3 regions of the Prosthecochloris marina genome follow, and region 2 is predicted to be linked to each of the others. Evidence: riboswitches for the same ligand, from Rfam matches in the RefSeq annotation. Region 2 holds a riboswitch; each other region holds the start of a gene.
What was found. Region 2 has a riboswitch for cobalamin ahead of CR164_RS01560 (ABC transporter substrate-binding protein). Riboswitches for the same ligand answer to the same signal wherever they lie in the genome.
Positions count from the first base shown of each region.

Region 1: linked by a shared signal. The riboswitch ahead of CR164_RS08545 (ribonucleoside triphosphate reductase) and the one ahead of CR164_RS01560 (ABC transporter substrate-binding protein) in region 2 are both predicted to bind cobalamin.
Region 3: linked by a shared signal. The riboswitch ahead of metE (5-methyltetrahydropteroyltriglutamate--homocysteine S-methyltransferase) and the one ahead of CR164_RS01560 (ABC transporter substrate-binding protein) in region 2 are both predicted to bind cobalamin.

Region 1 is NZ_PDNZ01000005.1:166,158-177,098, forward strand. Features, by position in the region: gene fumC (class II fumarate hydratase) at 1-976, shown strand, start outside; gene CR164_RS08530 (ADP-polyphosphate phosphotransferase) at 1,377-2,258, shown strand; gene CR164_RS08535 (ATP-grasp domain-containing protein) at 2,283-3,998, shown strand; gene serC (3-phosphoserine/phosphohydroxythreonine transaminase) at 4,144-5,205, opposite strand; cobalamin riboswitch at 5,555-5,742, shown strand; gene CR164_RS08545 (ribonucleoside triphosphate reductase) at 5,913-8,117, shown strand; gene CR164_RS08550 (anaerobic ribonucleoside-triphosphate reductase activating protein) at 8,114-8,866, shown strand; gene modD (ModD protein) at 9,005-9,853, opposite strand; gene CR164_RS08560 (KdsC family phosphatase) at 10,271-10,789, shown strand.
Region 2 is NZ_PDNZ01000001.1:331,191-342,131, forward strand. Features, by position in the region: gene cobA (uroporphyrinogen-III C-methyltransferase) at 1-736, opposite strand, end outside; gene CR164_RS01535 (nitrilase-related carbon-nitrogen hydrolase) at 791-2,293, opposite strand; gene CR164_RS01540 (adenosylcobinamide amidohydrolase) at 2,281-3,447, opposite strand; gene CR164_RS01545 (ABC transporter substrate-binding protein) at 3,460-4,629, opposite strand; gene CR164_RS01550 (ABC transporter ATP-binding protein) at 4,638-5,735, opposite strand; gene CR164_RS01555 (FecCD family ABC transporter permease) at 5,732-6,823, opposite strand; gene CR164_RS01560 (ABC transporter substrate-binding protein) at 6,824-8,041, opposite strand; cobalamin riboswitch at 8,068-8,424, opposite strand; gene CR164_RS01565 (4Fe-4S dicluster domain-containing protein) at 8,529-8,834, opposite strand; gene CR164_RS01570 (TonB-dependent receptor plug domain-containing protein) at 8,925-10,826, opposite strand.
Region 3 is NZ_PDNZ01000002.1:131,827-142,767, reverse strand. Features, by position in the region: gene CR164_RS02795 (murein L,D-transpeptidase catalytic domain family protein) at 1-9, shown strand, start outside; gene CR164_RS02790 (L,D-transpeptidase family protein) at 182-1,876, shown strand; cobalamin riboswitch at 1,949-2,124, shown strand; gene metE (5-methyltetrahydropteroyltriglutamate--homocysteine S-methyltransferase) at 2,266-4,545, shown strand; gene metH (methionine synthase) at 4,756-8,448, opposite strand; gene CR164_RS02775 (alpha/beta hydrolase) at 8,691-9,365, opposite strand; gene mnmA (tRNA 2-thiouridine(34) synthase MnmA) at 9,422-10,549, opposite strand; gene CR164_RS02765 (electron transfer flavoprotein-ubiquinone oxidoreductase) at 10,554-10,941, opposite strand, start outside.

The DNA of each region.
Region 1 (10,941 bases), on a different contig from region 2:
ATCCTCCAACGATACGTTTCCGACAGCCATGCATATCGCCGGGTATAAAATACTTGTCGGTAAGACCATTCCCGGAATCAAAAAACTTCGCAACGAACTCGCCAGGAAATGTGAGGAGATGGATGAGGTCGTCAAAATCGGACGGACACACTGGATGGATGCAACGCCTCTTACCCTCGGTCAGGAGTTCTCCGGTTATGTCTCTCAGCTCGATCATGGCATCAAGGCCATCGAGAACACGCTGCCTCACCTTGCGGAGCTTGCTCTTGGCGGTACGGCTGTAGGTACCGGTCTCAATACACCTGATGGTTATGCTGAAAAAGTTGCCGAAACCATTGCGTCCCTGACGGACCTTCCTTTTGTGACCGCTGAAAACAAATTCGAATCACTTGCGGCTCATGACGCCGTTGTTGAATCGCACGGCGCCTTGAAGCAGGTTGCTGTGAGTCTCATGAAGATTGCAAACGATATTCGGATGCTTGCCTCAGGTCCCCGTAGCGGTATCGGTGAGATCGTTATCCCGCCAAACGAGCCTGGGTCGTCCATTATGCCGGGCAAGGTAAACCCTACGCAAGTGGAAGCGATAACTATGGTTTGCGCTCAAGTGATGGGCAATGATGTTGCGGTCAGCATAGGGGGCTCGAACGGTCATTTCGAGCTCAATGTGTTCAAACCTGTCATGATCTACAATCTGTTGCAGTCTGCCGAACTGATTGGAGATGCCTGTGTTTCTTTTGCTGAAAAATGCGTTTGCGGGATTGAACCGAACCATCCGAGGGTGAAGGAGCATCTGGAAAATTCACTCATGCTGGTCACAGCACTCAATCCGCACATCGGTTACTACAAGGCTGCCGAGATCGCAAAGAAAGCTCATGCCGAAGGTACAACATTGCGAGATGCGGCCGTGGATCTCGGCCACCTGACAAGCGAACAGTTCGATGAATGGGTTATCCCCGCTAGAATGACCGGCAGATAAGAAAGTCTGGGGCGAAATCCTTTCCCCTGTTCAGCTCTGCGAGATTGGAGAATTCAGGATCCAGAGGACTTTTCATATATCGAAATGCCAATCGCACCCCTCATGTTTGCCATCCCCGGGTCTTACCCGGGGTGGTTACTCCAGTTTTTTCTATAGATGCTCCATCAAGTTCTACATGACGTTTCTCCAGGGTGCTTTTTTCTTCGAAGACCGGCTTTTGTGTCTGTCTCATGGCTTATCCGGGCATGAATGAACGAAGTCGAAGGGTTGGTGAATATCTTCCTGGAGGTATGGATATGAATTTTGGGGTACGGAAACAGCCGGTTTTTTTCATTTCGTTTTGAAAACAGTTTATTTATAAAAAGTTACGCTATTTTTTGAACCCGTTTCTTCTGCTGCGATGAGCAAGATAAAGCTGAAAGATTTCAGGGTTGTCGAAGGTCGAAAAGTTGCGCTGAAAAAGTGGCCGACGGATATCCCGAAAATGTATTCTTCCAAAGATGCTTACAAGGAGACGCTTGGAGAGCATGTCAAGGAACTGAGTGAACTGCAGCAGATCCACTATGCAGATGATCGCTATGCGCTGCTTCTGATTTTTCAAGCAATGGATGCAGCAGGAAAAGACGGTGTGATTCGCCATGTCATGTCGGGAATAAATCCTCAGGGTTGCCAGGTTTACAGCTTCAAGCATCCTTCCCGAAAGGAACTCGATCACGATTTTCTCTGGCGAACAAACTGTGCACTTCCTGAAAGGGGACGCATCGGTATTTTTAACCGATCATACTATGAAGAGGTTCTCATTGTCAGAGTACATCCCGAAATTCTTATGAGTCAGCAAATTCCAAAGGATCTTTTGAACGGAAACGATGTCTGGAAAAACCGGTTTCGCTCGATTAACAATATGGAGCATCACCTGTACCATAATGGAACCAGAATCATCAAGTTTTTTCTTCATCTGTCCAAGGAAGAGCAGCGCAGGCGCTTTCTGCGGAGAATTGACGAGCATGAGAAAAACTGGAAGTTCAGTATTGCCGATATTGAAGAGCGAAAGTACTGGGATGACTATATGAGAGCTTATGAGGAGTGTCTCGCAGCCACAAGTACCGAGCGGGCTCCCTGGTACGTCGTGCCGGCGGACGATAAGAAAAACGCGCGCCTCATTGTTTCGTCGATCATGCTTGAAACGTTTAAATCGCTGAAAATGTCTTACCCCGAAACCAGTGAGGAGAGACATGAGGAACTGCTGGAAATCAGGAAAATGCTCGTGGCCGAAGAAGAGTAGGGGTTATCTGTTTAGAAAAATAATATGAAAATAAACGTTTCAACCTATTGGGGGCCGAATCGTTACAGTAAGCGGCCATCCGTCGTTTTTTGTTTTGAGGAGATCCCGGAAGAAAAGATGTCGGCCATGCAACGCTCGTTTGTGACGCTGGCCAAGTATCTGGAAAAAAATTTTGGATACAGTCACACTTTTGGTCACAAACGCGCCATTGACAGAAATGATGTTTTTGAATTTTTATCGAGCGCTTCGATTTTCATTCTGAACTATGTAAGAGGGGACTTGGAAGAAAACGGTTATACCACAGATAATGCGGTTCCTGTCCTGTTTGTTGAATTCCATAAGCCCGAGTTAACGGCTAAGGCGGTAAATATTCTGCTGAAGTTGCTCCTCAGGGGTTCCAAGGGAAAAGAGCATGAGGTGTATTCGATTTTAAACACTTTCTGGGATGAGTGTCAGAGGGGGCACCCGGATTTTCAAGCGCACGCATTGATTACTGCCGCGAAATCAAAAAACCTTTACTACCAGAATCTTGATAAAAAAGTCTGGCTCTATGGAATGGGGGCAAAATCAAAGATTTTTTTTGAAACGAGCACTGTAGAGGATCTGCAAAGTGACGTTAAAACGGACAAATTGTCGGGAAAGAAAATCTTCAATACTGTCGGTGCGCCGACAGCACGATATAAGATTGTAAGGGATCGTGCTGAACTGTTGGCTGCGGCGCATGATATTGGCTTTCCTTGTGTGGTTAAACCTGTTCACTCAGATAGCGGAAGGGGAGTGACGGCAAATGTAAAAACACTTGATGACGTTGAGTTTGCTTATACCGAGGCGAGGAAATTTATCGGGAAAAGCAATGAGATAATGGTAGAAAAACATGTTCCGGGCAGAGATTATCGCCTGCTTTTTCTCCGGGGAGATTTTATTGGTTGTGCCAGCAGCGTTGCCCCGTTTGTAATCGGAGATGGTGCCAAGAGTATTCGTGAGCTGATAGACATTGTCAATAGAAAAAGAACCAGAAACCTCTATGCAAGTAATTATCTGAGGCCAATAAAAATCGATGCTTCCGTGAAAGAAGCTCTTTCAGTTCAGAGTTGCGACTTGAAGACGGTTTTGAAGCCAGGCCAAAAAGTCACCCTGCGTAGAAATACAAATTTAGGGGGAGGAGGTAGTACGGAACTGTTTGAAAATGTACATCATGATGTTCTGGTTCATGCAAAAGAAATTGCACGCTGCTGTGGTTTGCATAGTGTTGGAATTGATTATATCACCGAAGATATAAGCAAGTCGCCGTCCGCATCCTGCGGGAAGTTCACTGAATTAAACAAAATGCCCGGGGTTCCCTTATTTTTAGCCGCAGGCTATGATATCGGAAGGTTAGGGGACCAATTCCTGGGGAACAGGGTCGGTAATATTGAGCTGAATCTATTTATATTTCAAAAGGAGCGATGCAAGGAACTGTTGCAATCGTACAGCGGTGAGTGTGCGATATTTTTACCGGATACTGTCGTGAAAAAAAGCAAAAAGTTTAAAGTTGAAAACGGTCATTTCAGGCAGCTGATCGGTAAGGTTTTGTCGGATAAGCAGTTGAAATCGTTGGACATAATCGCTTCTTTGGAATTTGTCGAACAATACGGGTTTCCAACTGAACATATTTCAACCGTGTTTGTTGGGAAGTTCTGCAAAACAAGGATTGTCTGCGAGACCATCGAGAAACTCAATTGCCGTGTGCAATGCGCTTAAGCTTCAAGAATATTTCTGTTTTTTTTGCGAGCAGATCGCTTTTTCAACCGGTGTCCTGAAATTTCACGCGCAGGCTTGACAGGAGTAAGAAAGATCATGCGATCACCCTTTTTTGATCACCCTGAAAAGCGGGGGCAAATCGATCTCAGCCGTAACAGTGCTCAAAATCAGTAATAAATCCGGCCAATGTCTCTACCTCTTCAAGTGTCACCGCGTTGTAAAGGCTTGCCCGAAATCCGCCACGCGAGCGATGCCCCTGGAGCCCCAAAAGTCCTGCTTCTTCTGCCTTTTGGCTGAAGATCGATACAATTTCCGGATTTACGGCATCAAAAACCACATTCATCATCGAACGTGATTCCGAAGGAACAGGGCAACGAAAAAGTGTGGAAGCATCCAGCGTTTCATAAAGCAGGGCGGCCTTGTCCCTGTTAAGGGTTTCCATGGTATCCAGGCCGCCGACTTCTTTCTCCAGCCAATCCAGCATACACTCAACGACGTATATGGCGAACACGGGCGGTGTGTGATGGTTTGATCCGGCATCGGCATGTGTACGGTAATCAAAAAAAGAGGGTAGGCCCGGTTGAATCATCTCTTGTGTTTTCCGGGGGACGATCACCACGGTAACTCCAGCAGCACCGATGGTTTTCTGGGCATGAGCGTAAATCAAAGCGAAACGTCCGGTATCGATATTTCGGCTCAGAATGTCCGAACTCATATCGGCTACCAGCGGCACCCGAGATTCCGGTATGCCTTGCCATTGCGTACCCATTACCGTATTGTTGGTGCATACGTGCAGATAGCGGGCATCGGCTCGGATATCGAGTGCAGTAGGAATCGTATCATGAGCCTTACCGGCAACATGTACATCCCGTTCCAGTTGGCGAGCGGCTTCTATGGCTTTAGCCGCCCAGTATCCTGAATCAATGTAATCGACAGGATCTCCTGCCGCTGAGAGGTTCATCGGTATCATGCTGAATTGCAATGTGCCTCCTCCTTGCAAGAGCAGTACATCATCATCAACGGCTAACCCCATCAATCTTCGAATCTTTTCCTGTGTGCGTTCAAGCAGATCCAGAACCGGCTGTGCACGATGGCTGATTTCCATCACCGACATTCCGCTGCCCCGGTAATCGGTAAACTCGTTGCGGATGCGTTCAATGACCGATTCGGGCAATTTGCAAGGTCCGGCGTAAAAATTGTATGGCATATAGGTTGTTACGTCTCGTTGATCAAGAATGGCGGTGACAGTATTACCAGTGATTCTGGATATTGTGCTGTTGTCAAAACTTCCAATGATGCTTTTGGGGATAACCGATGCTTTTTGTCAAAGATTTATCTTTATAGTGAATATCCTCGATGATACCAAAAAACAATTCACCATAATCATTCGAAAAAAAACGTGTTATCGTTGTAGAACGATGCTCGGTTCTTTTGGGTAAGATGTGTTGCCGTTAGAAATCTCGCCTCTGATTCCTGATCGCATTTTTTTCAATTGACTTCTTTATCTTTGTCAACAACGGCAATATTTTTACATTCAAACAAGATGTTCTTTCGTCAATCTTGATAAGGCAAGATACCCCTTAACCGGGGTTTAATAGGGAATCACGTGAAAATCGTGAGCTGACGCGCAACTGTAAACCCGTTGAAATGTTTTCCGGCAGTGTGCCACTGTTCCTTTTGCTGGAATGGGAAGGCGCCGTGAAAAAGGGAAAGCCAGGAGACCTGTCTTGTGTCTTATTTTTTCAGCAACCATCCGGTTGCTGAGAGGTATAACGATTATGCTTTCGCGTCCAAGAGCATGTGACTGGAATGAGGCTGGCTTTTTTTCCTTTCTCTCCTTGATAATCCCTTCCATCGCTTGTTTCCGCGAGAGCATGCCTGTAACGGCTTTTTCACATTTTAAAAATGGTGCTCATGATGGAAAACAAGATGGTATGTGATGACGCTAAGATGATCATCAAACGTGATGGCAGGGTTGCTCGTTTCGATCAGGATAAAATTACGTTTGCAATTTTCAGGGCTCTTCGAGCTGTAGGAAATCCTGACCGGCAATATGCGGCTGACCTGTGTGCCCGGGTGGTTGAGTCACTTAGGGTAAACGTTTCTCTCGACCCCCCTTCGGTCGAAGAGATTCAGGATGTCGTTGAAAAGGTGCTGTTTGAAAATCATGCTTTCGATGCAGCCAAGGCATATATTATTTATCGTTTTCAGCATCACAATATGCGAGAGGCGAAAGAGATCTTCGCCAACATCGACCTGGTCGATGATTACCTGCACCTCAAGGATTGGCGTGTGAAGGAAAATGCCAACTTGAGTTACTCGCTTCAGGGGTTGAACCACCATATTTCGAGCATCGTCAGTTCCCAATACTGGCTCAATGAGATCTATCCGGCGGAGATCGCACAGGCTCACAAGGAAGGGCGAATGCATATTCATGATCTTGGTTCGTTGAGTGTGTATTGTGTCGGCTGGGATCTCGAGGATCTTTTAATGAACGGTTTTCGGGGGGTGGAGCGTCAGACTAACAGTGCACCGGCAAAGCATCTCAGGAGCGCCCTCGGGCAGATCGTGAATTTTTTCTATACCATGCAGGGAGAGGCTGCCGGCGCGCAGGCTTTTTCCGGTTTCGATACATGGCTCGCTCCGTTTATCCGCTACGATAACCTGGAGTATGTAGAGGTGAAACAGTGTCTGCAGGAATTCTTTTTCAATATGAATGTGCCGACCAGGGTCGGGTTTCAGACTCCGTTTACCAACGTGACGCTCGATCTTCTGATTCCTAAACCTATGAAAAACCGTCAGGTCATCATCGGGGGTGAGTTACAGGATGAGGTGTACGGTGATTTTCAGGCCGAAATGGATATGTTCAACCGGGCGTTTGCCGAGGTAATGCTCGACGGAGATGCAAACGGTTCGGTTTTTTCTTTTCCAATTCCCACGTACAATATCACTCCGGATTTTGATTGGGAAAACCCTGTCTACGAAGGTATCTGGGAGATGACGGCAAAGTATGGGATTCCATACTTCTCTAATTTTGTGAATTCTGACATGAACCCGGATGATGTGCGGAGCATGTGCTGCCGTCTCCGTCTTGACAAACGTGAGCTGCAAAGCAGGGGTGGAGGACTTTTCGGTTCCGACCCGCTGACCGGTTCGGTGGGTGTAGTGACGATCAATCTGCCGGAACTCGGCTATCTCTCTTCTTCGGAAGAAGAGTTTTTTCAACGTCTTTCAAGGGTGATGGAGCTTGCCAAAAGCAGTCTGGAAATCAAGCGAAAGGTGATCGAGCGCCTTACTGAACAAGGGCTCTACCCGTACTCGAAGTTTTACCTGCGTAATCTCTACAGGAAAAACGGCAGGTACTGGGATAATCATTTCTCGACCATCGGTTTGCTTGGCATGAACGAGTGTTGTCTCAATTTTCTTGGATGTGCGATTGGTGAACCTGAAGGTGAGGCGTTCAGTCTGAGAGTCTTGGATTTCATGCGTGATCGCCTGGTGGCGTTTCAAGAGGAAACCGGCCATATATACAATCTCGAAGCTACACCTGCAGAAGGAACCTCTTATCGTCTTGCAAGGTTGAACAAAGCGGTTTATCCCGATATCATCGTTGCCAATGAGCAGGCAAGCAAGAAAGGTGCAGAACCTTACTATACCAATTCCTCACAGCTGCCGGTCAACTATACCGATGATTTGTTCGAAGCGCTGCGCCTCCAGGATGAGATGCAGATTCGTTATACGGGGGGAACCGTTTTTCACGCTTTTCTCGGCGAACAGCATCTTCCGGCATTATCGGCACGCCAGCTTGTTCGGAAGATAACCTCGAAATTCCGACTGCCTTACATAACGCTTTCCCCGACGTTCAGCATTTGCCCCTCACACGGTTATCTGGCCGGCGAGCATCAGGAGTGTCCGTTCTGTCGTGAAAAGGGTAGTGTGCAGAAGTGCCTTGTTTTTTCACGTATTGTCGGGTATCTCAGGCCCGTCGAACAATGGAATGCGGGAAAGCAGGCGGAATTCAGGGATCGCAAGCTTTTTGACAGCGATCACACTGTCACCTCTGAGGCAACAGGAAAGAAAGAAGGGGCTCACGGGGGTTTTCCGGTCTGTGCGTCATGAGTTATAACAGTGCATTTCAGCAGCAGGCAAGTGGAAATGAAGGTTTCCATTTGCCGATAGGAGGGTTTCTCAAGCAGAGTTTCAGCGATTACCCTGGAAGGGTGGCCGCGGTTCTTTTTACCAGGGGATGTAATTTCCGGTGTGTCTACTGCCATAATCCGGAACTCGTTCTTCCGGATCTGCTCCGGCATTCGAAGCCTTACGAGGTTAAAGGAATTCTTGCATGGCTTTTGTCGAACAGCTCTTTCCTCGATGCTGTTGTCATTACCGGTGGAGAACCTACTCTGCATCCGTCTTTGCCGGAGTTCATCCGGCAGATAAAGTCTTTGGGGCTGGAAGTGAAACTGGACACAAACGGGACCAATCCGCAGATGCTGGAGGTGCTTATGAGTGAAAAGCTTGTCGATTATGTCGCCATGGACATTAAGAGCGTTCTGGATCACCAAAAGTATGCTTCAGTTTGCGGTGAATGTTTTACCGAAACCATGTTGGACGCTGTCGAGCGATCGTTGGCTTTGTTGCATGAGGCCGTTATCGATTGTGAAATTCGCACGACACTACTCGGATCGCATCACACGGAGAAAGATATTACTGAGCTCATCCGGCTGGTTCGTATTCCCTATTTTCTTCAAGAATGCAACTCGTTAAAAACTCTTCAGGCTGTTGTCGGTAAGAAGTTGGGCAGAGAGGAAATTGCAGAATTAATGGAATCATTAGAACCAAAAGGGGGAAATGTTTGTTTAAGGTAGGGTAGTGATTGTTGTTTTTCTCCGTTCGGCCTGTCCTGTATCGATCAGGGCAGGTTTTTTTATGCCCAGAAAACTTCTCTACATCATTATTCTGCATTTTCTTTCATTCGATCGGGGATGAGCCTGGTCTTTCTCCCTTCAGGTTTTACGGATAACCACTTTATAGTCGGCAGGCTTTCCGAAGTACATCCAGGAACTGACAAGTACATCGGCTCCTGCCGCTGCATATTTTTCTGCATTCGTGTCGTTTATTCCTCCAGCTGCAGCAATCGTTGTTCCATTGCCGCCTTGCTTTAACATCTCGGCAATTTTCCTGACCGACTCGTGCGAGAGCTTATCGAGCTGTACGATGTCAGCGCCTGCTTCTGCAACCGTGATCGCGTCATGGATGCTTTCAACTTCGACAGCGACTTTCTTTTCCGGGCATCGTGCTTTTATGGATTGAAGGTCGGTGCATAAGCTTTTCAAACCTCCAAGCAGGCCATAGTGATTGGAAAATATCAGGATGGAATCGGAAAGTCCGAGCCGATGAGGAGAGCCTCCGCCAGAGCAAAGTGCTTTGAGCGAAAGATGTTTGGTGCCGGGCAGATGTTTGCGGGTGCCGCATATTTCGACACTTTTTCCGCTGCGGTTCGCTCCTTCAACCATAGAGCGTGTCCTTGTGGCTATTGCGGAAAAATGTTCCAGAATGTTCTGAGAGACTTTCCAACCCATGTGAAGCTGTTCCGCGTTGCCATAAGCTTTCAATACGGTTTCTCCCGCAAGGGCTTTGTGACCGCTTGCGACAATCAGTTCGGTTGCAACATCGAGCAAGGTGAAAATTTTCGCCACCTCTTCGCTGCCGGATACTATGACCGGTTCTTTCGGGGCAAAAAGAATTTCGGCGTTTTGCGATGAAAGGTTGAGCAAAGAGCTTGTCAGATCAAAGTAGGGGACATCTTCTCTGAGTAGTGCCTCGACATCGGAAAGGTTCAGGGTGAAATTCACGTTTGGAAATGTTTAATGTTCGCTATGGTTCGTTGTCGTTTGATGCAATATAATCCTCGTCGAAAAATTGGTGATATTTTTGCGTACAATTTTTTTGCTTTTGTCAACGACGAGTGTTGAAAGTTGGAACAGTTGTTGCATATCGTGGGGTTTCGAAAGATTTCAGTGAAACTGTAAAAATACAGAATACGAATAAGTTGTTGTGTTTAACTTATTTTTTTTAAATGCTTTAATTTTTTGTCTCGACTTTTTCGCAGCCTTGCGGTATCGGTTGCATGTGACTTGTTCTGCAACTTGTACAACTGTTGGTGGAATGTTGATAACTTGTGGGCAATTGGCGAACGCTGCTTGATAAGTTGTTAAAATGATATATTAAATCCCTTGTTTGCAAGCGTTTAAAAAATAGCGAAACCGGATATGATAGAGTTGTCAACTGAAGAGTTTTTGCGTCGGGCAAAAAACATAAGACTTGTGCTCTCCGACAATGATGGTGTTCTGACCGATAACGGAGTGTATTATTCCGAGCGAGGAGAAGAGCTAAAGCGTTATTCCATACGTGACGGGATGGGCGTTGAGAGATTGGCGGCTGTAGGGGTAATGACAGGAATCATGACAGGTGAAACTTCTCTTAACCTCAAAAAGAGGGCGGAGAAACTGAAAATCAAACATCTTTATCTTGGTATCAAGGATAAACTCTCGAAGCTTAACAGCGTTCTTTCGGAAAATGGTCTTGCGCTCGACGAAATAGCTTACATGGGGGATGACGTCAACGATTTCGAGATCATGGATGCAGTTGCAGCGTCAGGGTTGACGGCTTGTCCCGGGGATGCCACTGGTTTTGTCCGCCCCGTTGTTCACTATATTTGCAAGGCCGATGGTGGGGATGGTGCATTTCGTGAGTTTGCCGAACTCTTGATACAGCTGAGGCGTTCCTGAGAAAATCATTTTTTGTAGAAAGTGGAAATGTAATGTGCCGTTCAGGGTTTGGTATATTATATTCCCGCTGTTAATTTTAGCCACAATTTCTCAGATAACAGTGGTTGCACTGTTGGTTTGGGGCTGTGCATAAAATAATTTACCCCGAAAAA
Region 2 (10,941 bases):
CGGGAAGAGTATGCTCACCGATAAAAAAAACTGCCGGCGTCTCGATATCCTGTTCCCTGATGACATCACCAATGGTCTCGAGCATTCCCGTAATCACTTTCTGATCACAAAGCGAAACTTTCGATACAATGCTTACCTGAAGGGATACAGGTAAACGAGCATCGAGCAAACGGTTGACAATTGTCTCAAAATTTTTCATCCCCATATACATCACGACCGGACTGCCTTCCCTGAGCAGAGCGAGAACACCCTGAAACTGCTCGAATGAATAGCTTGCCGTATGACCGGTACAGAACAACAGGGAGCTTGTTCTGTTTCGTTCGGTAACGGGAATCTGCAACATATTCGCAGCAGCAAGACCTGCGGTTATACCGGGAATAACCTCTGCCTCGATGCCTTTTTCCATGAGAGCCCGTACCTCTTCGACACCCCGGCCAAAAACAAAGGGATCACCCGCCTTGAGACGAACACAATACTTTCCTTCCAGAGCATAGCCGATCATCATTGCATTGATACGCTCCTGTCGTTTCTCCTGGTCCTGACCGTCACCACAGCGCTTACCGACATTGACGGTTTCTGCATCATCCGGGACAAGCTTCAGTATTTCCTTTGAAATCAACGAATCATGCAATACGACATCGGCATCCTGCAGCCGTTTTAAAACTTTTAGCGTAAGAAGTTCAGGATCTCCCGGACCCGCACCCGCGATAGTTACAATTCCTTTTTTATCGATCATAGAGCTGTGCTGTCTATTCGAACTGTCATAATAGCTCTGGAGATATAATGAATTTCACTGTTTTCCGAGCAGGAGACCATAATCGAGCCTGTCATAAAAAGTCTTCTGTCTCAATCTTTCGATGTCGAGCGTTACCGAGCACCCTTCACCGTTTTTTGACGATACCTCTGCCCATCGGTAGTGCCCTTCAGGCGGCTGGCAGATAAATGCACGGTTATTGCCAGAGACGGCAAGTCCCGTCTGCTCGATCGAGCGGGCACCGAGTACCCGTTGATCATGATCGTTCAGGCAAGAAGCCGAACAGACAATAAGATCACACCCTTGTTTTGCACAGGCGATCACCATCTCCGGATGGTACAGTTCATCCTTGAAAGCCAAAGCAATTCTGGCATTGTCGAGATCTATAAAACAATGCTGCCCATACTTTTTCGATCGGAGAGAGAGATTACCGTTTTTCTCGGCAAATGCAATTACCGTGCTTCCGTCTTTTTCAGAAACAACGCCCGTACATACGTTTACCTGACTTTTTCGGGCTGCAAGAGCCAGACGATTCAGTACGTCTTCATTATCTCCGGCAATACCGGCAGGAAGCACCAGCAACGCTGTTTTCTCTCCACTGTATGCATCTACCGTTTCTTCAAGTCTATCACCGGTGAAAAGTTCTTCTGCAGGAAAAGAGCGAGAGGCAACACTCATCTTCGCCGCTTCAGGAAGCTTGTAATAGCTTGTCAAATCAGCGGCATAACGCATATCGAGATACATCGGAGTATAGAGCGAAGGTTCCCTCGAACGCAGTTGCGTTTCACGACAGGAGGGTAGTTTTCCACCTTCAAGGGGCAAATCTGCAAAAAAGATATCCGACGTACAACTGCATGACTCGAGGATTTTCGTACCGTCAGGCCCGTAAATACAGGAATAGGCATCCTCACACGACATGGTTTTATCCTTCCCCGACCGGTTGCAGGCAGCAAGGAAAAAGCCGTTTTCTTTCGCCCTGACCTGCCAGAGCTCTCTCGGATCAAGAGATCCGCCTGGCCAATTGGCCGGTACAAGCAAAAGATCAACTCCGTTCAGGGAAGACATCCTTGGAATGGCCCCGTAATAGGTATCGGAACAGATCAAAACGCCAACCCTCCCCCAGGGGGTTTCAAAAGAATTGCGCTGGAACGACGTTCCGGCACATGCCCAACGGACCTCAGCCGTGACTTTCCGGTAATTCAACAGCAGCGCTCCATCAGGACCGATAACGGCGGCAGCATTGTAATAGATATCGGTCCGCTCATCTTTTTCGGGATAACCAAGCACGATGAAACAGCCGTAGCGTGAAGCCACCTGTCGTAAAGCCGTCACCGTGGACCCCTCTTGTGATTCAACCAGGCATGCTATTTCATCGCGTGAACCGAAGCTATAACCGGAAACAGCAAGTTCGGTATTGACAATAATCCTGGCACCATTTTCTGCCGCCCTCTCGTTGAACAGGACCAACTCGTCACGGTTCCGCTCAGCTTCACCGTGCACGACGTCGAGATGGACAAGGGCGAGTTTCAGTCTTTCCATTTTTCACTATAGCCAAGCGCACACGAAGCGTACACGAATTCCAGAAAATCATGATTGTTCATACTGACAGGTTCCAATGACAGTATCCGGGAGAAATCGGCATAACGTTCAACACGATGAGAGATCCCGGTGGCAAGCTGCGCTCCGTGCATGATAAAAATCTCCCTCATGCATGATTGCGGAAGAATGCCCCAGGCCACCTTATCCCGGGCGTGCACCAGCGAACATGATGCCCCGACCGCTACGGGGTCACGATCGAGGCTGTTGAAATTACGCCTGAAAACCGCTGCCGTTTCTTCCTGTAGCCTGCGGGCGATGGACTCTGTCATATGCTCACGACCGGCGCCGAAACGCTTGATATGCTCCAGGATGGAACGCTGATTGCCGGGAGTCAATGAATTCTGCAATGCAAGCGTCTTCCTTATAGCTCCTGAAACAGCTGATCCTATAAGTTCTCCGAGTTTGGCATGCTTGCCTGCACTTGTCAGCGGCGTATCGCCGGTCAGCGCACAGGCCACAGCGATCTGATCCGTACCGGTTCCAGTCGCAAGACCATCGGAATACCTCGAGGACACCGCAAGTTCCTGCAAAACGGCGGTTTTGGCTTCAGTCACGGTCATGATGGTTCGGACCATGGCTCCACGTGTCAGCTCCCGATTGATGAGCAGTATGGTGTTTATGGTCCCATGAGGCTCTTTTCCGCCTTTTTCAAGAGGTTCGAACACACCGTCCTGTTCCCAGACAGAGGCAGGATCCCCGACCCTTCCGGCGTTACCTTCAACCCCTCCGGTACAAATCGCGGTCACTTCCAGATTCTTGAACGACTTCGTTTCGATAGCGGCATAGTTCATGTTTGCCGCCGTACCGAGAGAAGCTGTTTTTTCAGGAAGCTCGAAACGCTCACACAATCCCTGCAAATAACGTTCAGGAGCCGACAGTACGGTTTTGAGTTCTTTTCTGCTGTGGCCCGCGGGCTCGCAAGACTGATGATTGAATAGACATTCGAGATCCTCATGAATCCCGCCGTTCACTCTGCAGGTTGAAATCACCCTGTGCGGCCTGTTGAATCGCACAATCAGCATTTTTCGCTCCCTGTGAACCTCTGCTGCACCGTAGTCGCCCAACTTCATATGACAATACTCCTTTTGCTTCATCGTCCCCGGCTTTCATCGCTTTTCAAGGCGCCTGTAATATTTCAGGGTATGGTCCGGCAAGACTTCGGGATGAAAAATAGTGATAAGATCGGCAAGTAAAACATGCGGTTCAACCATACCGCTATCCCAGAAACGGTTCCGCCCGTTTTCAAACCGATAGTTATTGTTGTTATATACCATTCCTTTCTTGACGGAACTGAACAACCGGTACCGTTCATCGATTTCCAGCAAACCGTCGAGATCGGTTACCCTGAAATGGGTGTTCACCCAAAAATCCGCTTTCATGCCGGCATCCATGGCAACCTCATGGCTCAGAATATGCCCCCTATCGGTCTCCTGACCTCTGAAAAGATATTCACTCCCGGCATGTTCGAGCATGGTGACGAACCAGCGAGAAGACCCCATGATCGACCATGCGCCTTTCCTGCTGTACCCGGTTATTACCGAAGGCTTCCGGGTTAAATGTTCGGCTGTTTTCTGGACATCGAGGTACGCCTGCTCCTGCTTTTCGAATATACTGGCGGCAAGCGAATCTTTTTCAAAAAAAGCCCCCATGAACTTGATCCATTCAAGTGCACCGAGAGGATGCTCCTCGAGTGACGCACAGAAAAAACCCGGACGGAGTCCGTAGGCCATCATTTTTTCAAAGATGTCGGAGGATGCGCTGGTCACATTGACAAAAGCGAGGTCAGGATCGATCTTGACCAGGGTTTCCATGTTCAATCCACGCATATAACCTGTCACCGGAAGCGCTCCGCTGTCTATCATTTTGTGCACCCGGTCCTGCCCGATTCTGCGCTTTCCGGAAACCCCGGCTATGGCATCGAAACAGTCGAGCATTTCTATCAGCGATACATGAAAACCGTTTTCACAGGTCACCCGCTTCAGGGGAATTCTGACCACTGCGGCCGTTCCTCTGTCTTCAGGGACCGATCGGTCATGCGGCACAAGCAAATATGCATAATCGATACCGATATCCGTCCCTTCCGGAGAAAGTACCTTTACCAGAGTACAACCGTCATCGCGCTTCATGATGGAAAATCGACTGGCATATTTGACCGTTTGCATCTTCGCTTTCCCGTCGGCCGTCACAGCCTGTTCATCCGATACTGAAGAACAAGACGTTCCAAGCAATGTGGCCATCAGAGCCAGAAAAACGATCCAGCCCCCATATCCTTGCATCACGGCTCTCATGCTACGATCTCCGAGTCTGTCTTGTTCTTTTTGATACAGCTGATGACGCTGCCGATATCCTGAATCTCGAACGGTTCACCGCTTTTTCCATTATAATAACGCCACCAACGGTTACCCCTGTCCTCCGAAACCTCTATCCTGCAGGGCAATGATGCATCGATGACAACTTTGTAACCGATCCTCTCGAGCGCTCTTTTCGTCCAATAAGCAAGGGTTCCTTCTCCGACAAGACCTATACAACCCTCGTGGTGCTGATTTATCCTGAACGAACCTGACTCCCGATCAAACTCGAATCCGTTACGCTTGAAGGCTTTTTCGAGTCTACCGTCAAGAATAAGCTCTTCAGGCATCCCCGAGATCATCTCGATGTTTTTTCCACTCTCTTCTGCCTGAACGGGACTCATCAACCAGATCCTGTCAGCTGCCTGAAGCGCAAGGTCGAGTTCATGCGTAGACATCACGATAGATTTCCCTCGCTCTCTCGCCAGTTGCTTCAAAAGACGAACGACCTCGATGCGATTGGGAAGATCAAGATGAGCGGTAGGCTCATCGAGCAGAATAACGGGTGTATCCTGGGCAAGTGCACGCGCAATCATGACCTTCTGGCGTTCACCGTCGCTCAGATCACTGATGTGACGACAAGCGAACCGTCGTGTACCGGTAATGGCTATGGCCTCCCTGACAACGGTTTCATCATCCTTTGAAAGCTTCCCCATCCAGCCGGTATAAGGATAACGGCCAAGAGCGACAAGGGCATACACCGAAAGATTACCGGTCATGACCCTGTCGGTAAGCACGAGGCTGAGAAGTCTTGCCGTTTCTTTGGTCGAAAGCCTTTCAAGAGATCTGCCATCAAGGGTCACATGTCCACCGAGAGGCTTCTGTACACCGGCAATGGTTCTCATCAATGTCGATTTTCCAGACCCGTTGGGCCCCAGCAGACAAACCAGCTCCCCTTTGGCGAGGTCGAGAGACAGATTGTCCGCAACAACTTTTCCGGGATACTTGCGACCATGCTTTTCCGCTTCTTTGACAAGGCGACGGTTCTGATATCCGATCGCCAGATCGTGAGTCAGTAACACTTCGTTCTTCATGCAAACGACGACTTGAGGTTTCTGTTCTTCATGATAACCCAGATAACGACAGGAGAACCGATCAAAGCGGTAACGGCATTGATCGGAAGGGTGGTCTGGCTTCCCGGCATCTGGGCGATGATATCGCATACCAACATCAGAATCGCCCCGACAAGGCAGGAACTGGGCATAAGAAAACGATGATCGGAAGTATTGAGAATCGATCGTGTCAGGTGGGGAACGGCTATACCGATAAAGCCTATAGGGCCGCAGAAGCCGGTTACGCTTCCGGCAAGCAGACTTGTAGCGGCAATGACGGTAATCCGGACATAGAGCGTACTCATCCCGAGACTGCGCGCGTAATTCTCTCCGAGAAGCATGACATTGAGAGACTTGGACGCAGCAAAGGAAATCATGAGCCCTATGCCGACTACGATTGCCAGAACATACAGTTGGCTCCCCAGCACACCGCCGAGACTGCCGAATGTCCAGATCAGGTAATCCTGTATCTGTTCAGGTTCACTGAAATACTGCCAGATACTGATGATCGATATCGTGATATTTCCAACCATGATACCGACAATGAGCAGTACGATATTATCCTTGATCCGCACCGCTATCCCCAGCACGATAAGAAGAACGAACGCAGCTCCAAGGGTTGAAGCGACAACGATGAGCCAGCTCCCGCCAAGCCCGAGCTGGCGGATGGCAAAGGCATTTGCTGCCGCGCCGGATGCCAGCATGACCATGGCCACTCCAAGGCTGGCACCTGCCGAAATACCCAGTACAGAAGGTCCTGCCAGAGGATTTCGGAACAACGTCTGCATCTGTAAACCACTTGCCGACAGTGCCGCTCCGGCGATGACGGCGGTAAGCGCTTTCGGAATCCGGATATAGGTAACGATCTTTTCCCAGGCTTCGTTCTCTGAACCTTTTCCGAACACGATATCAATAATGTTTCCAAGAGGTATTTTTACCGACCCGAGTGCAAGGTCGAGCATAAAAAAAAAGGCCATTATCACAAAAAGCAGAGCGATCAGACTGTTTTTTGGAGAAAGAAGAGGCCAGGAATGTTCCGGGCTTGTTTGACTGTCCACCTTTATGCCCATCTACTGTATATGCCTGTAAAAAGTTAACGAATCATCTCCATTGCCCCTCTCCGGGAACAAGTCCGGATGCAGGATCCTGATCAAGTCTCCCAATACCCTGTCGGGCCGTACAGCCCCAAGCTCCCAATATGCATTCCCTCCTGCCGGATTCAGTAACCGGTTATTGTTGTACACTTTGCCAGATCGCACCGCGAAAAAATCTCTGAACCGAATGTCTTTGGCAAGCAGTTCATCGAGGGACTGAACCGTTCCCGGATTAAGCCAGAACTCCGCTTCAAGGGCGACCGGGTAAATAGCCTCTATATCCATTTTGATGCTGCCGGTCTTTGCCCTGTTTTTCCAATGATAATCCGCCCCTGCGTCCCTGAGAAAACATGCCACATAGCTGTTTCCTCCAGGCACGAACCACGCGTCCTTGAAAGGCATCCCTGTAACAACCGACGGACGGTGGGAAAGAGTGTCGGTAAGTGCCTTGAGGGCATGATAAGAGTGCTCGATATCCGCAAATTTCTCGACGGCAACTTCCTCACGACCGAGCAGAGCCGCATACAGCTTCAGCCATTCCGCTCTTCCGAGGGGAGATTCCTCGAGCCATTCAGCAACGACGACAACAGGAATTCCAGCCATTACCAATGCCTTGTAATCGGTCTGCCTAGCAGCGGGAAACGCTGTCGTCACTATCATTTCAGGATTCAGTTCGAGAATTTCTTCCACGTTGGGACTGAACGGCATACCGATTTCCGATACGGCGCCTTTCTCGATCCGCTCACGTAAGGATGGAGTATTGACATAGTCGGGTCGGGCAATACCAATGATCCGATCGGCGCATCCAAGCAGATCGATATAACCAACCTGTGTTGTCGAAAACAAAGCCACACGCTCAACGGGAGTCCTGACCACCACATGCTCATCGAAACCGTCAGGTAAAGGAGACTCCTTGGGAATCAGCAGATAGCGCAACGTGTCTTGGCGGCCATCGAGATCGACGATGACTCGTAAAGTCTTGAACCCCTCATGATCGTACAGGGAAAAACCTTTGGCGTAGGAAAGGGGAACGTCAACGGACACAGCTTCCTGTTTCGGGTGTACTTCCGTTTCATTGCTGCATCCACTCAACCCGGTGGTGAACACAACGGCGAAAAGAGAGATAGCACATCGCAGAACACCGGAAAAACGATGATGCACCGAACCGGTAAAAGAAGAACGAAATATATTCATATGTATAGTCAAGTTGCTTTAACCCGAAGCGATAGCGTATTAGGGCAGGTCTTCTGACTTTCCCGGTTCCGACAGCCTTCCCGTTCCAGTAGCCCGGAACAGTGACATAAGGGTGTCTCTATTTTTTGTCATGAGCGATTCAAGTGCAAGGCGAACGAAGTACAGAAACCGGAGTGTACACAGAGTACATGAGGATTTCGAGCACCGCTCAACGAAGCAATTGAAGCGCGGAATAAATAAATAGAGATACCCATAATTATCGAAACACATTATCGGCATATGCCGATGCGGGATTACAGCAGCGGGTACTGTTCCGGACTTTCACCGGATTCCCTTTTAAGCCCTGTCCAAACAACCAGGGCACCATAACGTTGAACAAAGTATACAGAAAACAATCCATCGTTTCAAATGCTTTACAAATATTAAAGGCACTGCTGACGAAACCTGTTTTTTTAATTGAACAAAAAACGCATATCACACTGATATATCATTCATAATACTCCACATACCGCTCAAAGTCTTCTCGTTTCGGGAACGAAATGGCCCCTGCGGCACATACCTTTTCACATGCGGTACAAAGAACGATACAGTTGTACGGCTGAGTCACCTCCATTTTCGGGCGACGGCGCAGCCCTTCCACCTCACCGGATGCAAAGACCCCTTTGGGACAGAAATCATAACAGGAACAACAACTGTTGCAAGCATCCGGCTCGATAGTCGGGTACCACGCAATCTCCTTGCGGGGAACAGTCAGGCGTCCACGCCTTCTTTTTTTCGCAGTATCACTCATCATTTCATTTTTTCATCTTATGTAATCAAGCAACTCTGTCAGCCCTCCCCCCTTTTCAGGGAGGAAGCACTGACGGAGAATAAACACAGAGCATCAGAACGATATTGTATATCCAAGTCTGGCAAGACGTCCGGGCTCGTAATAAACAAAACGGCTGCTTGCATCTTCGACGAGATTGCCCGTTGTCTGAATCTCAGTGTCGAAAATATTTTCTACCGCACAGGTAACATAGCCTTTGCCGACCTTTACTTTTCCGGTCATATCGAAAGCGGCGTAATTCTCGAGATCATCTTCCCTGCCGGCAAGGATCCGGCATTGCAGATCGAGATTGAAAGGCAATGTCGCATAGGAAACCGCAAACGTGTTCTGGAACTTCGGTCCGGGCTGGTACTCATCTCCATCTGTGTTTTCAGCTACCGGGTATGCCCAGTAACCTGCAGAGGTAAACGAGATATCCGAAAGGAAATCGTGCCTGTCTGTGAAAGGATACAGCCCCAGCTTCCATTCAACTCCCTGGGAATTATAGGATCCGGCGTTGAAATAGTGATACGGTCTTCCCTGTGAACGATCGATCTCGATCTTGTCTTCATAGGTCATATAAAATCCGGCAATTCTGGCAGATACCGATTTGCAATCCCACTTGAACCCGGCTTCATAGGTCCAGCCTGATTCAGGCTGCAGATCAGGATTGCCAACGACCACACGACCTTCATAATAAAGCTGTGTGAATGTAGGAGCCTTGAAAGCCTTGCCAGTATTCGCGAAAAGATTCAGGTTTTCATTGACCTTCCAGGTAACCCCCGCGCTTGGAAGAAACGAGTCATAATCGGTAGAGCCCTCTTCATTGTCTATGAACTGCTCACGCACTCCGAGCGTCAGCAGAACATCCTGCTTGAAATCCTTTTTGAACTCGGCGAAAATTCCGTAATCGTCCCGTTTTTTTTCACCGTAATTGTTTTTGTAATCGGCAAAACGATGAACATAATCCGCACCAGCCACAAGCTCAAAACCTTTTCCCAGAGTAAAGCGGTAATCACTTTCGGCACCATAGTTATAGTTCAAACGTTCCTTTTCTTCATCGAACACGTTATCCACATAATCTTCTGTAATACGTTTATCGTGCATACCGAACAGCTTGCTCCGGAACCGCTCACCCTCGTAACGAAGGTTGAGAAAGTGAAAAGAACTTTCCTGATCGGTTCGTTCCACCTTGCCCGAATCGTACAGATCGATGAAAGCGGTCTCATACCATGAGTATTGGTAATCGATATAGGTGTTCTCGAAGGGTGATGCATTGACATTCACCATATACTTATCCGTTTCTCCAAGAGCATTCGTATACTTTTTCGAAAATTGCCGGCCGACATCGTCCAATTCGCCAAGGTGCTGATATCGAAAGCCTGCGGTAATTCCGGGAAGACTAAGACTTATACCATGATTCATCCATTCTTCATTGCCGAATTCCACAGAAGCCGTTCCTGTTTTTTCCGATACCGGCTTCTTGGTAACGATATTGATCACTCCAGCCATTGCATCGGCCCCATAAAGGGTTGAAGCCGCACCTTTAAGCACTTCAATACGCTCGATCTGTTCGACAGGTATGCAGCTCAAATCATATCCCTTACTTGATGCCTGCTGAACCGGTGATCCGTTAATCAGAATGAGTTCACCATCTTCTATACCCCGAACATACACGGCGCTGTTCATTCCCTGCTTGTTGATCCCAATGGGCGCAAGGGATTTATAGCCCAATCCCCCTATTCTTCCAAGCGCCTCCATCACATTCGTCGCACCGGTTTCTTTCAGCTCTTCACTATCGACAACCGTAACGAAACGGGAGCTCTCTTTTTCTTTCACCGGAAATCGGGTAGCGGTAACAACCATCTCATCACTCGTGTAGGATGGGGTGATACCGTCTTGCGAGAAACCTTCTGCCTGAAGTGTGTACTGAGAGAAAACACACGCCATTAGAAACACAACAATTTTTTTCTTCATCTGTCGACCTGTTATCAGTTTTAAAAAAACAACTGAACCACAGGGTTGTCCATCGGCAATAAGCAAACAGGATGAGGAACGTTACACTGCCAAAAACCTGAATCTGCCCAAAAAG
Region 3 (10,941 bases), on a different contig from region 2:
CCTGCATAATGTTTCCGGAGGATGCGTTGCCCCGGTACCACCGAAAAGTTTTCTCGGAGGTACCGGGAAGGAACTCTGGATGTACCATTGAGCGTTCTCTTCAAAACATTGTCGACAAAGTGCTGTATCGATTTTTTTCGAGACAGGGTGTAAGACTTTCTCAAGTCATAACCTATTTCTTATGGTCGTTATACTGGTATTGCTTCTGGTATTCAGTCTCGGCAGTTCAGCAGAGGCTTCTCCGCAAAAAAACAATGTTTCCGGGACTAAACGTGTTCAGTCAACTTCAGGCGGTAGCAGCGACGTAAGGGAGAATATTCGTTGTCACATCGAGCAACTCGAGGAAGACGTCGCTCTGCAAATCGGGAGGGAGAAGGTTGCATTCAACGCATTACTGGCGGATTTTTACAGATCGAACGATTTCAGTCCTGTCTGGGTAAAGCGTTCCCAGATTACCGAACTGCTCGAAGCGATCAAGTCGGTTGAGGCAGACGGGCTTTCTCCTCAGGACTACCATCTTGACGGTATACAGGAGTTTTATGATGATGCCCCGTCTTCACCCTTTTTAAAGGCCCGGTATGAGTTGTTGCTTACCGATGCGATGTTCAAAATGTCTTATCATTTGCTTCACGGCAAGGTAGATCCCGAGAAGATCGATTCTAACTGGAATCTCTCCAAAGGTGAAAATGGAAACGGCCTGGTCGGCAGTCTCGGGAACGCTCTTGCCGGTGACTCCCTTAGTGCAGTTATCTCGACGTTTCGTCCAAGTCATCCCAAGTATACAAGTCTCAAAGAAGGGCTTGCCAGGTACCGTTACATTGCTGCCGGCGGCGGTTGGATGAGCATTCCGGATGGCCCTACCATCAAGGAGCCCGGCCAGTATGATGATAGAATGCCTGCATTGAGAAGACGGCTTGAAATAACCGGTGAAATCGAGGAATTTGCACTGGTCGATACATCATACGCATCATCTGCCCTATTGTACAGCAATGAACTGATGGATGCCGTCAAACGTTTTCAGGCGCGTCTTGGACTCGATGTTGACGGGGCGGTCGGCCCCAAGACGTTGCGGGCTCTCAATGTGCCTGTTTCTCGAAGGATTGATCAGATCCGACTCAATCTTGACCGATATCGCTGGTTTATTCAGAAGCTCGAACCTACGTTTCTCCTGGTCAACATTGCAGGGTTTACGGTTCAGTATGTTGAAAACTGGAATTACCGGTGGGGATCCAGGGTCATTGTCGGGGAACCTTACTGGAAAACCCCTGTTTTCAAGGCAGATATGCAGTACATCATTTTTAATCCGTCATGGAATGTTCCCCCGGGCATTCTGAGAAAAGAAGCTCTGCCGGCAATCAAGAACAATACAGGATATCTGGCAAGAAACGGTCTGCAGGTTATCGACCGTAGCGGTCGTGTGGTGAATCCGGCTTCGATCAACTGGGCGTCATACAGCGCCAGTTCGTTGCCTTATCGACTGCGTCAACCGCCTGGTACAAGAAACGCACTCGGTCGTGTCAAGTTCATGTTCCCGAACAAGCATCTGGTCTATCTCCATGATACGCCGAGCAAGCATCTTTTCGATAAAAGCACCCGAGCGTTCAGCCACGGGTGTATTCGCCTTCAGAACCCTCTCGAACTTGCAGAGATTCTACTTGGATGGGGTGAGGACGATGTCCAGGACGTTATCGCTGCCGGTAAAACCAGGACAGTTCACCTTCCTCAGAGAATTCCGATTTTCCTGGTGTACCTTACCGCTTTGGTGGAGAATGACGAAGTGTTGTTCAGGGATGATGTTTACGACCGTGATGAAGCGGTTCTCAGTGCTCTCAAAGAGCCTTATCCCTACAAGACAGTTGAAAGCTGTACATTTTAACGGGGTGTACAGGGAAAAATGTTTTTTCGGACATTTGTATCCAATCTGTTGTTTTCTTCGCTCCTGCCGGTTACTTTATACTGTTCAATAAGGCGTATCAGGAAACGGAAGACGGTGAAAATCCGTCGCGGACGCGCCACTGTAACTGACAAAATACCGGCAGACACCACTGTATCTCCCATACGGCAGGAAGGTTGCTGCACTGAAGGGTCAGAAGCCAGGAGACGCCCTGATCGCACGGAGCACGAATGTCTCGCGATTAGACAGGTATGCTGAAAAGTCGAGGTTCGGTGGCGTTCAACGCCAGAGCTGGTCGTACTTTGAGATTGTCTTCATTTCGAGGTGTCGTTGCTTCTTTCAGTTAACCACTGTCAAAAGGAGTAACAATGATCAAAAAACACATTGCAGGTTTTCCGAGAATCGGCGTCGGACGGGAGCTGAAAAAAGCTCTCGAGGCTTACTGGAAGGGGGTGATTTCCCAAGAGGTGCTGGAGGCGACGTGTCGAAGGCTTAAGCTTCACCATTGGGGGATTCAGGAAAGTGCCGGTTTGTCCTATGTCGCTACAGGTGATTTTTCTCTCTATGACCATGTTCTTGACGTCACGGCGATGCTTGGTGCTGTGCCCGAGAGGTTTGGTGAGTTCGATGCCGCCGGTGTCGGTATCGATACCTATTTCAGGATGGCTCGAGGGGATGCCGCCGCGAATATTGCGGCGATGGAGATGACAAAATGGTTCAATACAAACTACCATTACATCGTTCCTGAAATCTCCCCGTCGTTTTCACCTTCTCTTTCTTCCCGCAGAATTGTCGAGGATACCCGTGAAGCGATAAAGGCAGGCTTTCGTCCCAAACCGGTTCTGGTGGGACCGGTTACCTGGTTGTCTCTTGCAAAGGCGTCCGAAGGGTATGACCGTTGGGAAAAACTCGAAGAAGTCGTTGCTGTTTACTGCGGTATTCTTTCAGAGCTTGCTGAATTCTGTTCCTTGATACAACTCGATGAGCCGGTACTTTGTGCGGATATGGTTCCACAGGCCATCGAAGCTTTCGTTCCGGTTTACAAGAGGTTGAATGCTGCATCGGGTAATGCTTCGTTGTTGCTTGCAACCTATTTCGATACTCTTGACGATAATCTCGATCTTGCCCTTTCTTCAGGTTGCGGCGGGCTTCATGTCGATCTTGTCCGTGGCCGCGGATGTCTTGAACAGGTTTTGGGTAGTTTGCCGTCAGGGATGATTTTTTCCGCAGGTATCGTCGATGGTCGTAACATATGGAAAACGGACTTCGAGCAGGCTCTGGATGTTCTTGTCAGGATCAGAGGGGATGTGGGGGAAGAGCGCTTCATGATTGCTTCGAGTTGCTCGCTTCTGCACTCTCCGGTTGATTTGGAAGAAGAGACTTCTCTGAATCCCGAGTTGAAAAACTGGATGGCGTTTGCCGTTCAGAAGTGCGATGAAATCAGTGTTTTGGGGGATATTCTGGATTGTTGGGACTGCAGTGAAGCGCTCATTGAGAATACCGAAGCCATTCAGTCACGGCGGAACAGCGCATGGGTTGAAAACAAGGAGATTCGAGAGCATTGCGCATCCATCAGTGATCAGATGCTGCACAGAAGCAGCACGTATCAGGAGCGCCGTGAAAAACAGGCATGGCTGAATCTTCCTTTGTTTCCGACTACGACGATCGGTTCTTTTCCCCAGACAGCGGAAGTTCGCAGACAGCGCAGGCTTTTCAGCAAAGGTACGCTGGGGGCCGGGGAGTATGAGCAGTTTCTCAAGGATGAGATCCATGAGATTATCGGAAGACAAGAGGATTTGGGGTTGGATGTTCTTGTTCACGGGGAGGTTGAGCGCAATGATATGGTGGAATATTTCGGTCAGCAGATGGAGGGGTTTTGCTTCACCGAAAACGGCTGGGTGCAGAGCTACGGAAGCAGGTGCGTCAAACCGCCGATTATTTACGGTGATGTTTCACGTTCCGGCCCGATGACGGTTGAGTGGAGCACTTTTGCCCAGTCTCTGACTACGAAACCGGTCAAAGGTATGCTGACAGGGCCGGTAACCATTCTAAGCTGGAGTTTCGTTCGCGATGATCTTGAGCGTTCGGAGGTTTGCCGCCAGATCGCACTTGCTCTGAGGGACGAGGTTCAGGATCTGGAACATGCGGGAATAAGGGTTATCCAGATCGATGAAGCCGCGCTGAGTGAGGGTATGCCACTCAAGAAAAAGGACAGGGCATCGTATCTTCGATGGGCTGTCGATGCTTTCCGGTTGACCTCTTCGGGTGTTTCCGATTCGACCCAGATCCACACGCATATGTGTTACAGCGAGTTCAATCATATCATCGGAGCCATAGCTGCAATGGATGCCGATGTCATCAGCATCGAGTCGAGCAGGAGCCGTATGGAACTGCTCGACGCTTTCAGGGATTTCAGATATCCGAATGAAATAGGCCCGGGGATTTACGACATCCACAGCCCGAGGGTTCCTTCGAAAGAAGAGATGATGAAGCTTCTGGAAAAGGCTCTGGTTTTCATTCCCAAAGAAAGGCTTTGGGTCAATCCTGATTGCGGACTGAAAACCAGAGCATGGCCTGAAACGTTGGCGTCGCTCAGAAACATGGTTGCAGCGGCTCATGCTTTAAGGGATATACACAGCTATGTTTGTTGACCGAAGTACCTTGAGGAGATGCTATGAGAATGAAGAGGGCATCTCCTGCTTTTGAAAGTTGCCATCCCCGGGCCTGACCGTTACGAAACAACTATTTCACAGGTTTTACCCGGGGATCCACAGTGATCCCGTTTTTCACCGTGGATGCCGGATCAAGTCCGGCATGACTTTTCTTTGGGGTTGGGCTTTTTTTGCGACAGCCTCGTGTTTTTATGCGGTAAGGGATTCTATCTCATTACTCTGTGATGTGTAATGAAGGTGTGACGTAAGCCATTTTTCAACTTCCTTTCCGCTCATCCCTTTTCGCGCCGCGTAATCTTCGACTTGGTCTTTTGTGATTGATCCCAGCGCGAAATATCTTGCTTCCGGGTGCGCGAAATAAGTACCGCATACCGATGCCGCCGGGTTCATCGCACAGCTTTCGGTAAGGGTGACTCCTGTGTTGGCTTCTGCGTTGAGCAGATTGAATATCAACAATTTTTCAGAGTGGTCAGGGCAGGCCGGATATCCCGGTGCAGGCCGGATACCCAGGGAAACGTCGGGATGTTCGTTCGAAGCATACCCCCACACATTTTGTCCGACTTTTTCGTGCAGCATTTCCGCGAATGCTTCTGCGAGCCTGTCAGCCAGTGCCTGAGCCATGATGCGATGATAATCGTCATGTTCTTTTTCGAAGCGCTCCATCAAATGCTTCAGGCCGTGACCGGCAGTAACGGTGAAACAGCCGATATAGTCTTTTATGCCGCTTGAGGCGGGTGCTATGAAATCGGCAAGGGCGAGGTTGGGTGTTTCGTTTTTTTTCTCGGTTTGTTGTCTCAGGGTATGGAGGGTTGTCAGAAGCGATGTTCTGCTTTCATCGGCGTATACCTCGATGTCATCTCCTTTGCTGTTTGCCGGGAAGATGCCCACAACGCCTTTCGCGGTTAACGCGTGTTCCTCGCAGATTGTGTCGAGCAAACTGTTGGCGTCGTTGAAGAGCTTACGGGCTTCCGTTCCGTACCCTTCATGGTCGAATATTGCCGGGTATTTGCCGTGCAGCTCCCAGACTGCGAAAAAAGGCGTCCAGTCTATATAGTTGCGAAGTTCATCAAGGGAAACATCATCAAATGTCGTTATTCCCGGATGGCGCGGTGTTGTGACCGTGTCGCTGTTCCAGGACAGTTTCGCCCTGTTTTCCCTTGACTTTTCGAGGCTCAACAAATTTTTCGAGGCGTTTCTTGCAGCGTGGCCTTCGCGCAGCTCTTCCTGCTCTTTACGCAGTTTCGCTATAAAGCCGTCATGAAGAGAGGGCGTTACCAGATTGGCCACAGCCGGAACGCTCCGGGAGGCGTCGAGCACCTGAACAACCTGGCCTGAATAGTTCGGTGCGATTTTTACAGCAGTGTGGACCCTCGACGTCGTTGCTCCTCCTATCAACAGTGGAATTTTCATTCCCTTGCGTTCCATCTCTTTTGCAACGTGGACCATTTCGTCAAGAGAGGGGGTTATCAGTCCGCTGAGACCGATTACATCTGCATGCTCTTTTTCAGCGGCATCGAGGATTTTTTCACAGGGCATCATGACCCCGATATCGACAACATCGAAGTTGTTGCAAGCAAGAACTACCGCAACGATGTTCTTGCCGATATCATGGACATCCCCTTTTACGGTTGCAAGCAGAATTTTTGCTGCAGGTTTGGCGTCCTTGGCTTTCGCTTTTTCCTCTTCTATGAACGGGATGAGGTATGCGACGGATTTTTTCATCACACGAGCACTTTTGACGACCTGCGGGAGAAACATTTTTCCCTCGGCGAAAAGGTCGCCGATCGCGTTCATCCCATTCATCAATGGCCCTTCGATGATGTCGAGCGGACTCTGGTATTTTTGTCGTGCTTCTTCGGTATCGTCGTCGATATATTCGACAATGCCTTTTATGAGGGCGTGCTGCAGCCGTTCTTCGACCGTTCCGTTACGCCATTCGGCTTGTTTTGTCTCGCTTTTTACGTCGCCGCTCTTGACGGTTTCAGCGAATTCGACAAGCCGCTCGGTCGCGTCATCCCGACGGTTGAGGAGTACATCTTCGACCCGTTCAAGCAACGCCTTGTCGATTTCATCGTAGACAGTGAGCTGGCCGGCATTGACTATGCCCATGTCGAGTCCCGCCTGAATGGCGTGAAACAGGAACACTGCATGCATCGCTTCGCGTACGGGGTTGTTTCCACGGAAAGAGAACGAGACGTTACTGATACCTCCCGATACTTTCGCATGTGGCAGGTTCTGCTTTATCCAGCGGACGGATTCGATAAAGTCGACGGCATAGTTGTTGTGTTCTTCGATGCCGGTGGCGACGGTGAGTACATTCGGATCGAAAATGATATCCTGGGGAGGAAATCCGATTTCTTCGGTGAGGATCGTGTATGCCCGCTCACAGATCTCGATGCGGCGTTCGAGAGAATCGGCCTGGCCTTTTTCGTCGAATGCCATGACAACAGCCGAGGCACCGTAGTGCAAGACTTTTTGTGCACGCTCCCTGAAAAGTTCTTCACCCTCTTTCAGACTGATGGAGTTGACTATACATTTGCCCTGGGTACAGCGAAGACCGCTTTCGATCACCGACCATTTCGATGAGTCGATCATCAAAGGAGCTTTGGCTATCTCAGGTTCGGATGCAATCAAATTGATGAAGTCATGCATTACCTTTTCTGAATCGAGCATTCCTTCGTCGACGTTGATGTCGATGACCTGGGCTCCGTTTTCAACCTGTTGGCGGGCAATGGAAAGCGCATCGTCGTATTGCTCTTCGCGGACAAGGCGTGCGAATTTTCTCGATCCTGTAACATTGGTGCGCTCTCCGACGTTGATGAATCCCGTTGTCCGGTTGACAAAAAGCGGTTCAAGGCCTGACAGGCGTAACTCGTTGGAGGGAGCAGGTTTTTTCCTTGGCTCGATCGTTGAAACCGTTTCGGCAATGGCTTTGATATGGTCAGGGGTTGTTCCGCAGCAGCCGCCAACGATGTTGACGAATCCCGATTCAGCAAAATCTGCGATTTGAGCAGCCATGTATTCAGGGCTGTCATCGTATTCGCCGAATTCATTCGGCAGGCCGGCATTGGGGTAGACGCTGACAAAGCTGTCCGCTATGTTCGATAACGTTTCAAGAAAAGGTCTCATCTGTTTCGCTCCCATAGCACAGTTCAGCCCGACACTCAATAGTCCGGGGGTATGTGCTACGGAAACCCAGAACGCTTCAGTCGTCTGGCCGGAAAGAGTTCGTCCGCTTGCATCGACAATGGTTCCTGAAATCATGACAGGGAGCTGGGTCCCTTTTTCCCGTGAGAGTTGTTCGATAGCGTAAATGGCAGCTTTGCAGTTGAGGGTATCGAAGACCGTTTCGACAAGCAGAAGGTCTACACCTCCTTCGATGAGGCCTTCAATCTGTTGGCGGTAGTTATCGACGACGTCCTCGAATGATACAGCCCGGTAACCGGGGTTGTTGACGTCCGGAGAAAGAGAGAGCGTTTTGTTTGTCGGCCCAACGGACCCTGCCACGAAACGGGGTTTCGTGGGGTCTTTTTCCGTATAGGCATCTGCGGCCTTGCGTGCCAGATGTGCGGCTGCCAGGTTCAGTTCTCTTGTAAGATTTTCAGTACCGTAATCGGCTTGAGAAACCGGATTTGCATTGAATGTGTTGGTTTCGATTATGTCAGATCCTGCTTCGAGAAACTCACAATGAATGGCATGGATGATATCGGGCTGTGTGAGAACAAGAATATCGTTATTCCCTTTGAGAGGATGGGAATGGGTGGCAAACCGTTCAGCTCGAAAATCTTTTTCCTCGAGTTTGTATCGCTGGATCATGGTGCCCATAGCCCCGTCCAGCACAAGTATTTTACTCTTCAGTATGCTTGCAGGTGTTTGCTTCATTGTTGTTTGGCATCTTCTCAAAGGCTTCTCAAGTAAATGTTGTTCTGCGTCGGGATTTCTGCACGGCACATGTTCGAAATTCTCATATCCGCGAACGTTTGTCGGTCGCTCCTGTTTTTTCGCGCTTTACGCTTCGTGTTCCGATTCTACCGGTACCCATGACAATTAAGGGAGAGCCCTACGAATTAAAAGCTTGAATATACGCAATCTCCATCAATTCCTGAGCATAAGGATTCCTCCGGTCAGGGCGATGCTTTCGCACTTTTCGTACGGTAAAGCCAGTCCCTGATGAGTTCCAGCGCTTCGGTATTGATTTCATGTCCCATAGCGTATTCTCTGTAGGTGAGCCTGTCGGCATGTTCCTGAAGCCAGCGTTCGGAGTGCCTGCCGTTGGTGACGGGCAGGACGTCGTCATAAATGCCGTGCACGACAAGGAACGGAAGGGTCCGAAAAAGGTCCGGTTCTGCATTGACAAGAAACGGGGATTCGGGGAATTGCCCGCTCAACGCTATGACGCCATGAAGCAGGGCCGGTTCGGCAAGGGCCGCAAGATAGCTCATGACCGCACCCTGACTGAACCCCATCAGCCAGACTTTATTTTCTCGTGCGTTGTATCGATCCACGATGCCGTGCAGAAATTCAAGAAGCGTCTCTTTTGCTCTTCCGGCAGCTTCCCGGTCGACGGTAATGCCTTCCTGCGTAAACTCGATGGGGAACCAGCCATACATTTCCGGTGCTAGAGCGAGTGGTGCTCTTGGTGTGATGAGGTGAAGGTTTTGATCGAGAGACGGGGCAAGCTGCATGAGGTCTTTTTCATTGCTGCCGTAACCGTGCAGCATGATAAGGATATCCTCCCTCTGTTTTGATGCAGAGGGTCTGTCGAGGTAGATGAGAGACGACTGTGTTCGTTGAAGCATGATGAAAATTCAAGTCAAAATTTCAATAAGAAAAAGTCAAAGATGATCGTTTCCGGCTATAGTTTTACCGTTCCTTTGCCACTCGAGGCCTGATGTGAATCAAGAGGGGGTTCTGCTAGAGCCTCTTCTATAATCCCGCCGCCGATAACCTCGTCTTCCCGGAAAAACACGACAGCCTGGCCGGGGGTTACCGACTGTTTGGGTTTGTCAAAAACCACCTCGGCACGGTTTTCCGGACCGGAAACGATGCAGCAGGATTCTTCGGTATCACGGTAACGTATGCGTGCGGAGGCTCTCATCGGTGTTTTCGGACAGTCGATACCGATCCAGTTCACCTGCCCAGCAATAAGCTTTCTGCATTCAAGCATTACTTTGCTACCGACGTGGAGGCGATTCTTTTCCGCATCAAGGCTCCTGACGTACAGTGGTTCAGGAGATGATATGCCGAGCCCTTTTCGTTGCCCGATCGTGTAAAACGGGTAACCGGCATGTCGGCCGATAACCTTTCCCTCGCTGTCGAGGATTTCTCCACCTTTGAGTTTTTCGGATAGCTCGGGCAGGGATGACTGCAAAAATTTCCTGTAATCGTTATCGGGCACAAAACATATTTCCTGGCTCTCTTTTTTCTCCGCCCATCTCACACCGAAGCTGCGGGCAAGCTCGCGTACTTCCGGTTTTGTGAGAGTCCCGAGTGGCAGAATTGTTTTTGAAAGTTCTTCGCTGCCGAGCATCCATAGAAAATAGCTCTGATCTTTCTGACGGTCTGTTCCTTTCAAAAGACGGTATCTGCCGTTCTTGAAGTCAATGCGCGCGTAATGTCCGGTGGCGATCCGGTGCGCCTGCAGGATCTCGGCACCTTTGAGGAGTCCTTTCCATTTGATGAGTTTATTGCATACCATGCAGGGATTGGGTGTTCGTCCAGCGACGTAATCCTGTTGGAAATACGCTATGATGTCTCTCCGAAAGCTACCGCTCAGGTTGAACGAAAAGACCGGGAAACGATACTCACGCCGGTCGCTTATGATCAGCGAAGATTCTTCGAGGCTCAGATTGTCGTCCGAATGGTCCAATACCTTGATATGCAGGCCGGTAACCCGGTATCCTTGCTCTATGAGCATGCAGGCGGCGACAGCGGAATCGACTCCTCCGGAAATACCGACTATGACATGTTCCTTTTTCTTCATTCTTTTAACTGAGTTTATATCCGGGGCCACCACCTCCCTCCGGAGGCGTCCAGGTAATTATACGGTACGGGTCTGCAATCTCACAGGTTTTGCAATGCAGGCAGTTGGATGGTGAAAGCTTCAGTACGGGGTCGGTCTCGTGATCGATTTCATAGACTCCCGCCGGACAGAAGTGCTGACATGGATTTCCGAATTCTTCAGTGCATTTTGTTGTGCAGATATCGGCGATATCTGCCGGGTTTATGAGTAAATGGCATGGCTGGTTTTCTTCATGGCTGGTTCCCGATACGAAGAGGTCGGCGTTTTTTGAAAAGGTAAGTGAGTCGTCGGGTCGAAATGCCTGTTTTTGTTGTAACCAGTTCCGATACTCTTTTCTCTTGGGGAGTAATCTG